One region of the Salinicoccus sp. CNSTN-B1 genome, then DNA from elsewhere that is predicted to be linked to it. Evidence: riboswitches for the same ligand, from Rfam matches in the RefSeq annotation. Region 1 holds a riboswitch; each other region holds the start of a gene.
What was found. Region 1 has a riboswitch for thiamine pyrophosphate ahead of tenA (thiaminase II). Riboswitches for the same ligand answer to the same signal wherever they lie in the genome.
Positions count from the first base shown of each region.

Region 1 (3,209 bases):
AGCACCAAATCCGACTGGATCAAATACAATCGGCACATCATTCCTGTTTGCTTCCTTCATCATCTCATCCATGACCTGTAGTTTGGATTGATCTGCAGTACCGATGTTGATGAGGAGTGCAGAAGCGGATTTCATCAGATCTGAAGCTTCTGCGACTTCCCCGCCTACAAGTGGCGAAGCGCCAATCGCAAGGAGCCCATTAGCCGTGAAGTTTTTGACGACATCATTTGTGATGCAGACAACAAGCGGGTTCATCTCTCTGAGTCTATTTACATTATCCATGAATTACTCTCCTTTATAGCTGAAATGGCTGACCGGTCCATTACCTTTTCCGATATTTGGGTTATGTCTGATTGCCGAAGTGATATAGCGCTTAGCGGTACGGAAACTTTCTTCGATTGATTTCCCCTTGGCCACCTCTGCTGTCATCACTGCTGAAAATGTGCATCCTGTGCCATGTGTGTTGGTTGTATCGATACGCGTTTCACTGAGTTCTATTGCGTTGTCTGCAGTAAATAAATAGTCTGTGGGGCCTGAATCCAGATGTCCGCCTGTTATTACAACGCTCTGCACCCCGATGTCATTCAGGAAAATATCGGCAGCTTTCTTGATATCCCCCTCACTACTGATTTGTTGGCCACTGATCTTCTCTGCTTCATGTATGTTTGGTGTAACGGTCAAAGCAAGGGGTAAAAGCTGTGTTCTGAGAAATTCAGCAGCATCTCCATCTATGAGTGGATCACCGCTTGTGGCAATCATGACCGGATCGATGATATAGGGGACTTGGTGGCGTTCAACACACTCTTTTATGACTGCCATCATCTCTTCGTTGGCAATCATGCCGCTTTTCATGGCGTCTGGTACTTCGTCGGAAAAGATGCTGTCCAATTGCTCCTGTAGAAACTGTCCCGGGATATTATGGACATCTTGGACGCCGATGGTATTTTGTGCGGTCAGGGCGGTGATTGCAGCCATTCCAAACACCTCTTGTGAATGGAAGGTTTTGATATCAGCCAAAACACCAGCGCCGCCAGTCGGATCGGTCCCTGCAACAGTCAACGCAATGGGCATTCTAGACATTCATATCCACCCCGCCCAGTGTTCTCTTGTCATCGCCATATTGAAGAACCGCCTTTCATGCTCTGCACTCTCTCTGAAATTTTTGCGCAGCAGGCCTATTTCATCATCATTCATATTCTCCGCTTCTTTGTCGATGGCGTTGAACATCACATCAGCCGTCTCATCGATATTGCTACTGTAGAATTCGAACCATCCCCGGTATTGGTGGTTTTCCTGGAATACGTTTTGCGCCATCGCCTTTTCCGCCAACTTTTGATAGATGTAGGGGCACGGTGCCATGGCACTTAATGTGAATGCGATATTTTCCTTAGCATAGGCGTTATAGTACATATGTTTAATATAATGATCGGCAGAAGGATACCATTCTCCATCCTTTATGATTTCTGCATATGGCTTTCCTACAGCTCTTGCCAAAACTTCATGTGCCTCGACCTCTCCCCCAAGTATGAAACGCATCTCTTCGAGAAGATATTCCATCATGTCCTTGGAAGTGGTCTTCGAGATCAGCATGGCATAAATATTTGCGAATTCTTCAAGATATAATGCATCTGCCTGAAGATAGTGGATGAGTGAAGCGTGATCAATATCTTCATTTATGAGCCCCTGGATGAAATCATCCCCGTATATTTCGTCAATAAACTGCTCTGCATCCTGCTTCAATTGTGTACTTAACATCATAATCCTCCTATTTAGAATGATAAAAACCCATTTCCAGCGTAGGAAATGGGTTTAGTATGAAGACAGGATATGTCCGACCATCCCACATTCCTTACGCTGGCATTATCCAGATCAAGTCAAAGGGATCGGTCTGTGACCGTCTCAGCTAAAAAGCACCCCTAGTGGTGTTGCGTATTCAGTTGATTATCATGTTAGCCGACTCATTCCTCAAAGTCAAATATGGATATGAGTCATCAGACTGTCAATGTGTTTCAATGATTTCCCGGGAAATTTGACGACATCAATGATAGATAGAACATCGAGGGTCATCAACCATTAAAAAAGATATGGCCACACGGCCATATCTTTTACTCGGCGCTCAACTCGTCATGGATCAGATTGATGTTGTAATTCAGATACTTGATATAGGTGTCCACTTCTTCTCCCGGTTTTCCAATTTCATCGGAATAGATGGGTTTTTTGGAAAAGGAACGCCCGTCTGATCGGAGACGGTCTCCATCGGACGCGGATCGACGTTCGATTCGATGAAGAGTACAGGCACGTCATTTTCTTCAATGAATGAAACAAGTGAATTTATCTGGTTGGGTGAACCGGTATCTTCAGTATCAATTGCCCATATATACCCTTCCTTCAAACCGTAATCACTGGCAAGATATTGGAAGGCGCGTTCACTTGTAACAAGTACCCGACCTTCTTTCGGAATGTCATCTATCTTCTGTTGGTACTCCCCTTCTACATCTTTCAATCGTTTAAGATATTCGTCAGCCCGCTTCTCGTAGTTTTCTTTTCTTTCCGGGTCTTTTTCAATGAAAGCGTCACGCATATCCTCTGCCATCTTTATCCCCACTTTAGGACTGATGAAAGCATGCGGGTTGATTTCTTCTGCTTGGGTCTCTTCATCAGTGATGTACATCGGTTCGATGCGGTCTGATAGGGAGTAGACATCGTCTAGGTCCTGATTGACGGAATCGATCATTTTAAAGAACCAACCATTTCCACCACCCTCAAGGTTCAAGCCATTATAGAAAAGAATATCCGCGTCAGTGGCCTTTTTCATGTCTTTAGGAAGTGGTTCGTATTCATGGGGATCCGTGCCGGTCGGTACGAGGTTATGAATGTCGACATCCTCGCCTCCAATCTCACGGGCGAGATCCTCTAGAATCGTAAAGGATGTGACCACTTTCAATTTATCATCCTCATTCGCTTCACCCGCAGCACTGCTTTCATTTGAACAAGCATTCAACACTAGTACGACCATCAACAGGCCGATCAGATAAGTAATCTTATTCTTCATGTTTAATCTCTCCTAAAAATTTATAATGGCTCATCAATTATGATTTTTTCATCTTGCGAAGCTTTGGCCACAGTACGCCTTGCCTTGGAGAAAAAATCAGCACCAATACAAAGAGGATGGCAGAAGCAATCGCTATGATAGGGCCGGACGGCAGATC
Region 1 is NZ_JBTWMN010000004.1:169,442-172,650, reverse strand. Features, by position in the region: gene thiM (hydroxyethylthiazole kinase) at 1-282, opposite strand, end outside; gene thiD (bifunctional hydroxymethylpyrimidine kinase/phosphomethylpyrimidine kinase) at 286-1,080, opposite strand; gene tenA (thiaminase II) at 1,081-1,758, opposite strand; TPP riboswitch at 1,829-1,928, opposite strand; gene ACYF68_RS01065 (metal ABC transporter solute-binding protein, Zn/Mn family) at 2,150-3,052, opposite strand; gene ACYF68_RS01060 (metal ABC transporter permease) at 3,090-3,209, opposite strand, start outside.

Region 2 (3,209 bases), 1.7 Mb from region 1:
GCACCTTGTGAATGGATATGGGTGATATATTGCTGGGCGTCTTCCACGGTGATGCCGGGGACCGTGCCGGGTGCCGGCATCAGAATGACATCGGCGCCTGCACGGATGAAGGTGTTGAGGGCTTCATTGGTGATGATGGTACTGCCTGTTTCATTGGCGACACCAGCGCCATGCATTTGCCGGCGATGATCAGTGTATCTTCGCCGAATATCTTCCGGGCACGCGCTATGGCGAGGGCGATTTCATCATTTGAGACGCCTGTTTTTGGATTGCCGGTAAGGCAGATGAAGTCGAAACCGAGCGTCTGGGCAGCCGTTAGTGCTTCTTTGGAGGCGACACGCCCGCGGTTGATGGTGTCGAGCGCTTCAATCTCTTCGGCATCGAGGTCGACCGGTTCAAGGTTGAGTCCGATCGGCCGCCCTGTAAGCTGTTTGATTTCCTGCATGAGCTCTGTGCGGACAGATGGGACCAGTCCTTCTACTTTCGGTTCGAAGACATCCAGCAGGTTGAACAGCAGCATATCCGCTCCGAATGAAGCGGCCAGTTCTGCATTGGTGATGTCCGGGTAGAGTGGGGGCACGGTGGCCATCGTCTCTGCGAGCATCACCTGGCCTTCACTTGCCTGGATGGATTGTTTCAGATCCCGGCCGGATATGCCTTTGAAATCAGATGCATTACAGTCCAGTAATCGTTTCATAATGGATCGTCTTCCTTCTTTGCCCTCATTCTATATAAAAATGGCCCCGCTGACCAGTTTGAAGCGGATGCGGGGGTGTACTGAAAATATATTTCGGCCCATACTCTGCCACCGTCAAATATATATGGTATATTTACAATGTAAAAATACATTTTCTATACTACCTTATCTGAAAAGGGGAATGGCCATGGACAGAATCAATCTGATTACACTTGGCGTCAAGGATATTTCAGTTTCCGTCGACTTCTATAGGAAACTTGGATTGGAGTCGATCATAATGGGGATGAGGAAGAAATAGAAATCATCTTTTTCAGGATGAAGGGATCGAAACTGGCATTGTATCCGCTCGACACACTTGCCACAGAGACCGGAGCGGATGCGATGGACATGACACATGGCTTCAACGGCATCACCTTGGCATTTAATGCGAAGTCTGAAGCGGAGGTCGATCACATACTGGAGCGGGCCAAAAAATCAGGGGGCATTGTCACCAGGGAAGCGAGCCCAACCTCATGGGGCGGCTACAGCGGATACTTCAAAGATCCGGACGGCTACTACTGGGAAGTCGCCTATGGTGCTGACTGGGAGTTTGATGATGACGATATGCTGATCATATAGAAATACGGCCCGCCTCTTTGAGGTGGGCCGTAGTCAATCAGCGGTTGGAAGGGCTGTTTGATGAGAGGGTGAAGGTCATGGCGGTATGTCCTGCCGCTTCCTGTACTTTCAAAAACGCGGATTCCAAGGCATTGAAGATGTCACGGACGTCCCCATCCAGTCGTGTGGCACCATGACCGGCGCTCACCTTTACACCTTCATCCGCTGCTGTATTGATGCGGGATTGGATAATCTCCATGTAGTCCCCAGTACCCAGCGGATAGAGCGCGAATTTGCATCCGGCCTGTTGCGCCACATCTCTACGCGGCGCTGTCGAACCGGCCGGTGTTTTGGAATCGTCCTCCTCTTGAGCCCGGGGCACCCGGCTGAAAATGTGCCGCTCATCGCCACGTGCTTGCCGGTCTGTGCGGCGTTTAAGTAGATCGACTCCACGACAGCAAAAACGTCGGATATCGAGCCGTGCACCCAGGATGATACGTCATCCGTCTCCATCATGACTTCAGCAGTTTCGGTCTTCTCCAAAGCCGATAGGATGACATCCACGAAGTCATCGCTCATCACACTCAAGTTGAATTGACAGCCTACAGGCTGTTTTGAACTGTATTCATTTCCCATAATGCCATACCTCCTGAATATTGATATAAAAAGACTGCAATCCGATAGGAATGCAGCATGAAGGTATATCAGCTGCACTTCCCCACGCTGGTGTTATCCAGATCGGGTCGTAGGGGTCCGGTGATCCGTCTCAGCTTCATATAGCGCCCCCAGTGCATCGGTATGCAGTTTCACCCCCATCATACATGTGATCGGCCATCGACTACAAGTGACAGCTTCAGATGATTAAAAATAAATGGCGCTTAAAAGTTTGAAAATTGAAACAAATGGGTATCTGTATCGTGAACGGATACGGTCATTAAAAGAGATGCGCTTTGGGACTTAAGGACAAAGTAGCACAAACGTTCCTGGAAAAGGAGTCAAAGTCGCAATTGCAGATGATGATGGAAACGCAAGTAGGAAAGCAGAAGGAAATTTGGCAGGCCATGGTGACGTCGCATTTCAATGGATCGACGTATCAGTGGAAGAGGATTTTAAAAAAGGCGTTGCTCCCGCCGTGGAAAAGTTTGGACATCTGAATATCATGTTCAACAACGCCGGAATCGGTGTCCAGGGTGAGACGCACAAGCTTTCCTACGAAGATTACCATAAAGTGATCAGAGTCAACCAGGACAGCGTATTCTACGGTTCGAAGCATGCCATTCCTGAAATGCAGAAGGCTGGAGGCGGGGCGATCATCAATACCGCATCCATTCTCGGCAGTGTAGGCGAACCGACGGCATTTGCTTATAATGCTTCCAAGGGCGCAATAAACTTAATGACGAAATCCGTTGCATTACAGTATGCCAAGGATAACATCCGCGTCAGTGCAGTAGCTCAGGGCTATGTCGATGCCAGTATGGTGAATAAGGACGCATTAGGAGAGTTTTATGATGCTCTCGTCGACAAGCACCCGATCGGCAAGTTCGGCAAGCCTGAAGAGATTGCACACGCAGTGGTATTCCTGGCGGAGAAAGGGTTTACGACTGGCACGACCCTCCTTGTAGATGGCGGCTATACCGCCCAGTAGTTTTGCAGGGGCAAGGCATCAGACAGATGGTCTGGTGCCTTTTTTGTTGAACCCCATTCAATATCATATCCGGAAAGATGCGGATGGTAGTGTTGTGGAAGGCTGTTTGATTATTTCAGCGAGGATTGTTATCTTAAGTGGGTGCTCTTAGCAGCTAGTGCTAAAATTTATGGAATATATAACAGGAGGAATGCACATGAGAGAAAAAGCGAAATTGGATTCATTGGTTTTTTGGCCAGCGATAGTCGTCCTGGCTGCGTTGACATTATT
Region 2 is NZ_JBTWMN010000004.1:1,836,312-1,839,520, reverse strand. Features, by position in the region: partial or broken gene ACYF68_RS10795 (DUF7916 family protein) at 1-697, opposite strand, end outside; gene ACYF68_RS10790 (VOC family protein) at 1,013-1,315, shown strand; gene ACYF68_RS10785 (YkoF family thiamine/hydroxymethylpyrimidine-binding protein) at 1,353-1,553, opposite strand; gene ACYF68_RS10780 (YkoF family thiamine/hydroxymethylpyrimidine-binding protein) at 1,505-1,930, opposite strand; TPP riboswitch at 1,993-2,091, opposite strand; partial or broken gene ACYF68_RS10775 (SDR family NAD(P)-dependent oxidoreductase) at 2,295-2,939, shown strand; partial or broken gene ACYF68_RS10770 (BCCT family transporter) at 3,109-3,209, shown strand, end outside.
Region 2: it holds a riboswitch for thiamine pyrophosphate, as region 1 does, so the genes downstream of both, ACYF68_RS10780 (YkoF family thiamine/hydroxymethylpyrimidine-binding protein) here and tenA (thiaminase II) in region 1, are expected to answer to the same signal.

Region 3 (3,209 bases), 1.7 Mb from region 1:
AAAAGGACCGAACGTATCATCCATCCCGAATTTCGATCCAATAGAGGATAATTTCGACTTGCCGGTCATACTTAAGATGGCAGACAATATCTCTACAGACGAAATTCTGGCAGGTGGCTCGAGGGTGTTGCCGTTCCGCAGTAACATCCCGAAAATCAGTTCCTTCGTCTTCGAAGGAGTGGATGAAACCTACACCGAACGGGCAGCAGAAAAACGTGAAGAAGGCGGTCATATGATCGTCGCCGGGAACAACTACGGACAAGGGTCCAGTCGGGAACATGCGGCACTCGCCCCACGTTACCTCGGCCTGAAAGTTGTCCTGGTCAAAGATTTTGCGCGGATCCATCTGCAGAACCTCATCAACTTCGGCATCCTGCCGTTGACATTTGATGACCCGGCCGATCACCAGAAGATTGGCGAAGGGGATGTACTGGAATTCCGCAATATCCACCAGACCATCCGGGATACGGACACATTCACCATCCGACTGAAAGACGCGGATGAAGAAATCACTGTCCACCACAGTCTGACAGGGCGTGACCTCGACATCCTGCTCGCCGGCGGCATCATCAACTGGGCGAAGCAGCGTCAATAAGATACGGTCAGAAAAATAGTGGGCGTGCAAAAGCACGTCCACTATTTTAATATTGATACAATACTGGCCTAATCCATAGTTGACCGGCCGCTGATGGGCCAGTCATGAAACAAATCCCATCTGGATTGGATAAAACATGAAGTCCTTCTTTTTTGAGGCACAGAAAGCTTTGGATGGGCCGATCCCTCATTACAGCCAGAGTAGGTAAGGTGGATAATGGCACAGGCTGTGCCAATTCCCGATTGGGTGAGTGCCACAGAGAAAGCCCTCGAAAGTGTGATTTCAAATGGTCTTCCGGCTTTCTTCATACAAAGTGGCCGCATCCCAATGATTGTATTATGTAATGATATGGGTTAGAATATTTATTAGAAAGCGATACTCTAGTAAAGTTCGCCTGAAAGATCCATCAATTGAATAAGAAACGAAATCACTGGAAGTGCCTTTGTTAAAGGCTGAGACCAAAGTAGTGACTTTGGGATTCCTTGAACCTGATCCAGTTCATACTGGCGTAGGAAAGTGACGTTAATTGAAGAAACTTGACGCGTTATTTTTCTACAAGAAAAATAACGCTTTTTTATTTGGGGTGGGAACCATATTTATCGCGATTACACATTACAAAACTTTGAATGCTGAAGATTTGGGGCACTTTATCGACATAGCACCTGTCATCGACCGTCTGTTGCTGAGGACGCCCATGGATTCAGGAGAACTGAAGCAGTTCATCAATGGACTGTTGGATAAGGGTTTTCCAAAACAGAAGTTGATTATCCATAGTGATGTGAGTGTGCTGGAAGCCTTCCACCTCACTGCAATCCATTTCAAGGAAGACGACCCGTTGGCATATGCATATAAAGCCAAGTACCCAGAGGTTACTGTAAGCATGTCAACACATTCCGTGGAAAGTATCAGAAAGGCCCGGTCCCATGGACTGGATTACGTGCATTTCGGACATGTTTTTGAAAGCGCTTCTAAAAAGGGCGTGCCGCCGAGGTCCCGGGAAGAAACGGAACGGGCGACGGAAATGGATATGCCGGTAATGGCCATCGGCGGCATCAACCACTATACGATAGACAGTCTGCCGGACGGATTCAGCGGTATCTGTGCCATTTCATTATTCATGGACCAGAGCATTGAAGAGATTAAGGCGGTGAGAAGGATGTGGTGTAAGGATGTATGATGTCGCAATTGTCGGTTCTGGTGTCATCGGTATGTCGATAGCAAAAACACTCCATCGGTCAGGCATGAAGATTGCAGTAATAGACCGTGATGTGCCGGGGAAGCACGCTTCCTACAAAGCAGGTGGCATGCTCGGGCGCAGAATGAATTTAAAGCGGACAGCGCGCTATACAGATTGGCAGTCGCATCGAGGGATAAGTTCGAAGCCTTGAGCCGGGAATTCATGGATGAAAATGGGATTGATATCGAGTATAGACGGAGCGGGCTGATCAAGATGGCCTCTCATGCGGAGGATATTCCGGGTCTCGACGCCCAATATGATTTTCTGCATTATCGGGATCCCAAGGTCCGCCTATTGTCCAAATCGGAACTCGAGACTTTGACGCTGGGGGCAGTGGCATACCGTAACCGGGCCATCCATATACCAGATGACGGACAGATCAACGCCTGGAAATATACAAACGCACTGCTTGTCTCACTCACCGCATCGGGCATCGACCGCTTTGGCCGTACTGAAGTCCACCATGTGGCCAAAAAATCTGATGGCTATACCTTGATCACTTCATCCGGCGAGATACATGCAGATAAAGTAATCATCGCCGGCGGGGCATGGAGCGGGAAATTATTGGGTGAATATAGGGCGGACATGCCAGTTACGGGGGTTAAAGGGGAAGTTCTTCTCGTCGAACATGATGGCCTGGCGCTCGAACAGACGGTTTTTACAACGAGTGGGTGCTACATCGTACCGAAGAATAAGAATCGGTTCCTGATCGGTGCAACCAGCTATTTCGACGATCTTACGGTCGGTGTCTCGGATGCGGGCGTGGAATGGCTGAAGCGGCAGGCAGAGGAGCATATACCTTGCCTCGCCGCGTGCCGGATGTTGAAGAAATGGTCGGGGTCCGACCATATACCGCAGACGAAAGGCCGATCATGGATGAGCTGGAGCCGGGCCTTTTTGTCATCACTGGCCACTACCGGAATGGTATCCTGCTGTCCCCCTCATCGGAGAACTCGTGGCGGAGTGGGTCATCAAAAATCAGAGGCCCGAAGTGCTCAAGGAATTCCAATTAACAAAAGGAGGCGTAAACAGTGAAGTGTACAATCAATGGGGATCCATTCACATTTGACTGTGAGATGACTATCGAAGAAGTATTGGCATCTCTTGAGTTGGACGTGGAGCGCATCGTCGTCGAATACAATGATGTGCTCGTAAAGAAGAAGGATTTCAATGAATATATCGTAAGAGAATCAGACAGGCTGGAACTGTTGGAATTTGTAGGAGGCGGATAACATGTTTAGAATAGGACGGTTTGAATTAAAAGCAAGACTGCTGCTTGGAACAGGAAAGTTTGAAGACGAAGCGATACAGGCCCGGGCCATTGAGGCATCGGGTACGGAAGTGCTCACTTTCGCGGTCAGACGCATGAGCCTCTAC
Region 3 is NZ_JBTWMN010000004.1:1,874,316-1,877,524, reverse strand. Features, by position in the region: partial or broken gene ACYF68_RS11050 (aconitate hydratase) at 1-595, shown strand, start outside; TPP riboswitch at 1,018-1,127, shown strand; gene ACYF68_RS11045 (thiamine phosphate synthase) at 1,179-1,772, shown strand; partial or broken gene ACYF68_RS11040 (NAD(P)/FAD-dependent oxidoreductase) at 1,765-2,901, shown strand; gene thiS (sulfur carrier protein ThiS) at 2,864-3,064, shown strand; partial or broken gene ACYF68_RS11030 (thiazole synthase) at 3,066-3,209, shown strand, end outside.
Region 3: it holds a riboswitch for thiamine pyrophosphate, as region 1 does, so the genes downstream of both, ACYF68_RS11045 (thiamine phosphate synthase) here and tenA (thiaminase II) in region 1, are expected to answer to the same signal.

Region 4 (3,209 bases), 1.4 Mb from region 1:
ACCGTTATTGATCATGGCGGTGGCATTCATCACCAAGCGAACGGGACCGCTCTATAAAAAGAGGCAGAAGGCGACGGGTGAAATGAACGGCTATATCGAAGAGATGGTATCCGGACAGGAAATCGTTAAAGTCTTTTCGCAGGAAGAAACGGCCATCCGCAACTTCAGCGACAAGGCGGCGAACTTGAGGGAGATCACTTTTTGGGCCTTCCTGTATGCAGGTCTGATCCCGAAGATCATGAACATGCTGAATAATGTCAGCTTTACGATTGTTGCCGGGGCCGGTGGCCTGCTTGTGTTCTATACAGACGGGCTTGTGACCATCGGGACGATTGTCGTCTTCGCTGAATATGCCCGCCAATTCACACGGCCCCTGGCTGACCTTTCGAACCAGTTCAACCAGGTGCTGTCGGCTCTTGCCGGCGCAGAGCGGGTTTTTGGAATCATCGATTCGGAGACTGAAACAGATGCAGGTCATATCGAGGATGTGACGATCCGCGGAGAAATAGAATTTGACGACGTCTCATTCTCTTATGATGCTGATCAAGAGAAGTCGACGATCAATCAACTAAGCTTCAAGATCGATGCCGGCGAATCGGTTGCGCTCATCGGCGCGACCGGCGCAGGCAAGACGACGGTCATGCAGCTGCTTGCCCGTTTCTATGAGACAGACGAGGGTGAAATCCGCATCGACGACCGGAACATATTGGATTATAAACGTACGGCAGTGCGTTCACAGACGGCGTTTGTGCTTCAGGATCCATACCTGTTCGAGGCGACGATCCGCGAAAATATACGATATGGTAAATTGGATGCGACAGACGATGAAGTCATTGAAGCGGCAAAACTCGCTAATGCTCATGAGTTCATCATAGAGCTTGAAAATGGCTATGATACTGTGCTCGAGGCCGATGAGGGCTTCGTCTCCCAAGGACAGAAACAACTCATTTCCATAGCGAGAGCTCTGATAACTGATCCGGCGATACTGCTTCTTGACGAGGCGACGAGCAGCATAGACACGGTTACGGAACTGAAGATCCAGGAGGCGCTTGAACGATTGATGAAGGACCGTACAAGCATCATCATCGCGCATAGATTGAATACAATCAAAGCCGTGGATCGTATATTCGTCATGGAACTCGGCGAACTCGTTGAAAGCGGCAGTGAAGAAGAACTGCTTGAAGCGGGTGGCAGATATCATCAGATGATTGCGGACAACAAGTGATTTTACAAAAGCCTGAGAATACGCTATCATATATTCAATTGAATAATAGCACACCACTAGGGGTGTCCTTTCGGACTGAGAATTACCCTTATCACCTGATCTAGATCATACTAGCGTAGGGAAGTGGCATATTACATAGTATTAATATGCACACCACTACATTAGTGGTGTGCTTTTTTATTCTCTAATAATTTTAGGAGGGTATCAAAATGAAGAAAAGAAAAGCATTAACATTGACGGACGTTTTGGTGACCGTCGTCGTTTCACTGGTATTCGCAGTCATCTACTCGGTTTGGGGCGCTTTTTACACAGCCTTGAAGCCTCTTGGCATCCATCTGAATGAATTGGTCTACGGGATGTGGTTCATCGCCCCTGTAGTCGTATATCTGATCATCAGAAAACCGGGGGTTGCATTGATTGCGGAATTTGCAGCAGCCTCGGCTGAAACCATAGTCCTGCTGCAGTTCGATGTCATGCTTATCATCTATGGACTTATACAAGGGTTGGCCTGTGAACTTGTTTTTGCAATTGTACGATATAAAAGTACAGCGTTGATGGTCGCTGTATCAGCGGGAACAGCAGCGGCACTCTCTACACTGCCATTGGACTGGTACTATGGTTACCTTGCCCATCTCGAGACATGGAACCTGATTCTGATGGCTGGCTTCAGGATATTGAGTGGGGCAGTGGTCGCAGGGTGGCTTGCGCATATCCTCTATAGAGCATTGCTTGAGACGGGTGTTCTTAAACTGCTCGGTCAGTATAAGGAAATAGAAAAGGAGGCATAGATGGGATGGAAGTGGTGAATATGGCACTGCAGTTTCGAGGTGCCCATGACCCATTGTTTACGGACATGAACCTGCAGATAGAAAAAGGTGAAAAAGTTCTGATAGTGGGACCAAGTGGTTCCGGAAAAAGTACGTTATTGAATATATTGAGTGGCCTCATGCCACGCGTCATTGATGCACTGCTGGAAGCGGACCATATGGATTTACCTGATGGGGGTGCTGTGGTCTTTCAAGATCCCGATTCCCAGTTCACCATGCCTACAATCGGTGAAGAACTTGCTTTCATAATGGAGAACAATCAAGTGCATATTGACGATATGACTTCGAATGCCTTGTCAGCATTAGAAGCAGTGGGTTTGAGAAAGCCTCTTGAGACCCAAATCAGCAGCTTATCGGGAGGCATGAAGCAAAAACTGGCGATTGCTTCTGCATTGCTGCAGAAAGCCGATACTTTCTTTCTCGACGAGCCGACAAGCATGTTGGATGAAAACACTGCCTGTTCTTTATGGGAAATGATTCAGGAAGTGTGGGAAGAGCGTACCGTAGTAATTGTCGAACACCGGGTTGAACACGTGTGGTTTAGAGTGGATCGGATTATTTTGTTGAATGATGAAGGCTGTATCGTCGCTTCCGCTACACCAAGTGAGATGTTAAGTGACAATAGGGAAGCTTTGGATGCTCTAGGAGTGTGGCATCCACATTCATGGCAGAATGCCCCACGATTCACCAAAAGCACAGATAATGGCGCCCCGCTTCTCCAGATTAATGACCTTTCGATAAATAGAGTAGGAAGCGAGCTGCTCAGTGTGGATGATCTGCATATTCCTAAAGGGCAATGGATTACACTGGAAGGGGAGAATGGGAGCGGAAAATCAAGTTTCATGATGGCAGTCATGAAGCTGATGCAGACACGAGGAGAAGTCATATTCGAAGACCGTCCTATACGAAAGACCAAACAATTCCAAGGGGCACTCTATCCGGTTTTTCAGAACCCCGAGCTCCAATTCATCACCAACAGTGTCTTTGATGAAGTGTTCATCAATCTGGAAATGCATCATGATGAATCAGCAGCTGAGAAGAAGACTGGACAGGTGCTCTCACGGATGGGTCTATCCCATATCAAAAGACTGCATCCGCTTGAAATATCAACAGGCCAAAAGAGGCGGTTAAGTGTCGCAACCGCACTTGGTGGCATC
Region 4 is NZ_JBTWMN010000004.1:1,608,209-1,611,417, reverse strand. Features, by position in the region: gene ACYF68_RS09515 (ABC transporter ATP-binding protein) at 1-1,225, shown strand, start outside; TPP riboswitch at 1,274-1,364, shown strand; gene ACYF68_RS09510 (ECF transporter S component) at 1,435-2,013, shown strand; gene ACYF68_RS09505 (ABC transporter ATP-binding protein) at 2,019-3,209, shown strand, end outside.
Region 4: it holds a riboswitch for thiamine pyrophosphate, as region 1 does, so the genes downstream of both, ACYF68_RS09510 (ECF transporter S component) here and tenA (thiaminase II) in region 1, are expected to answer to the same signal.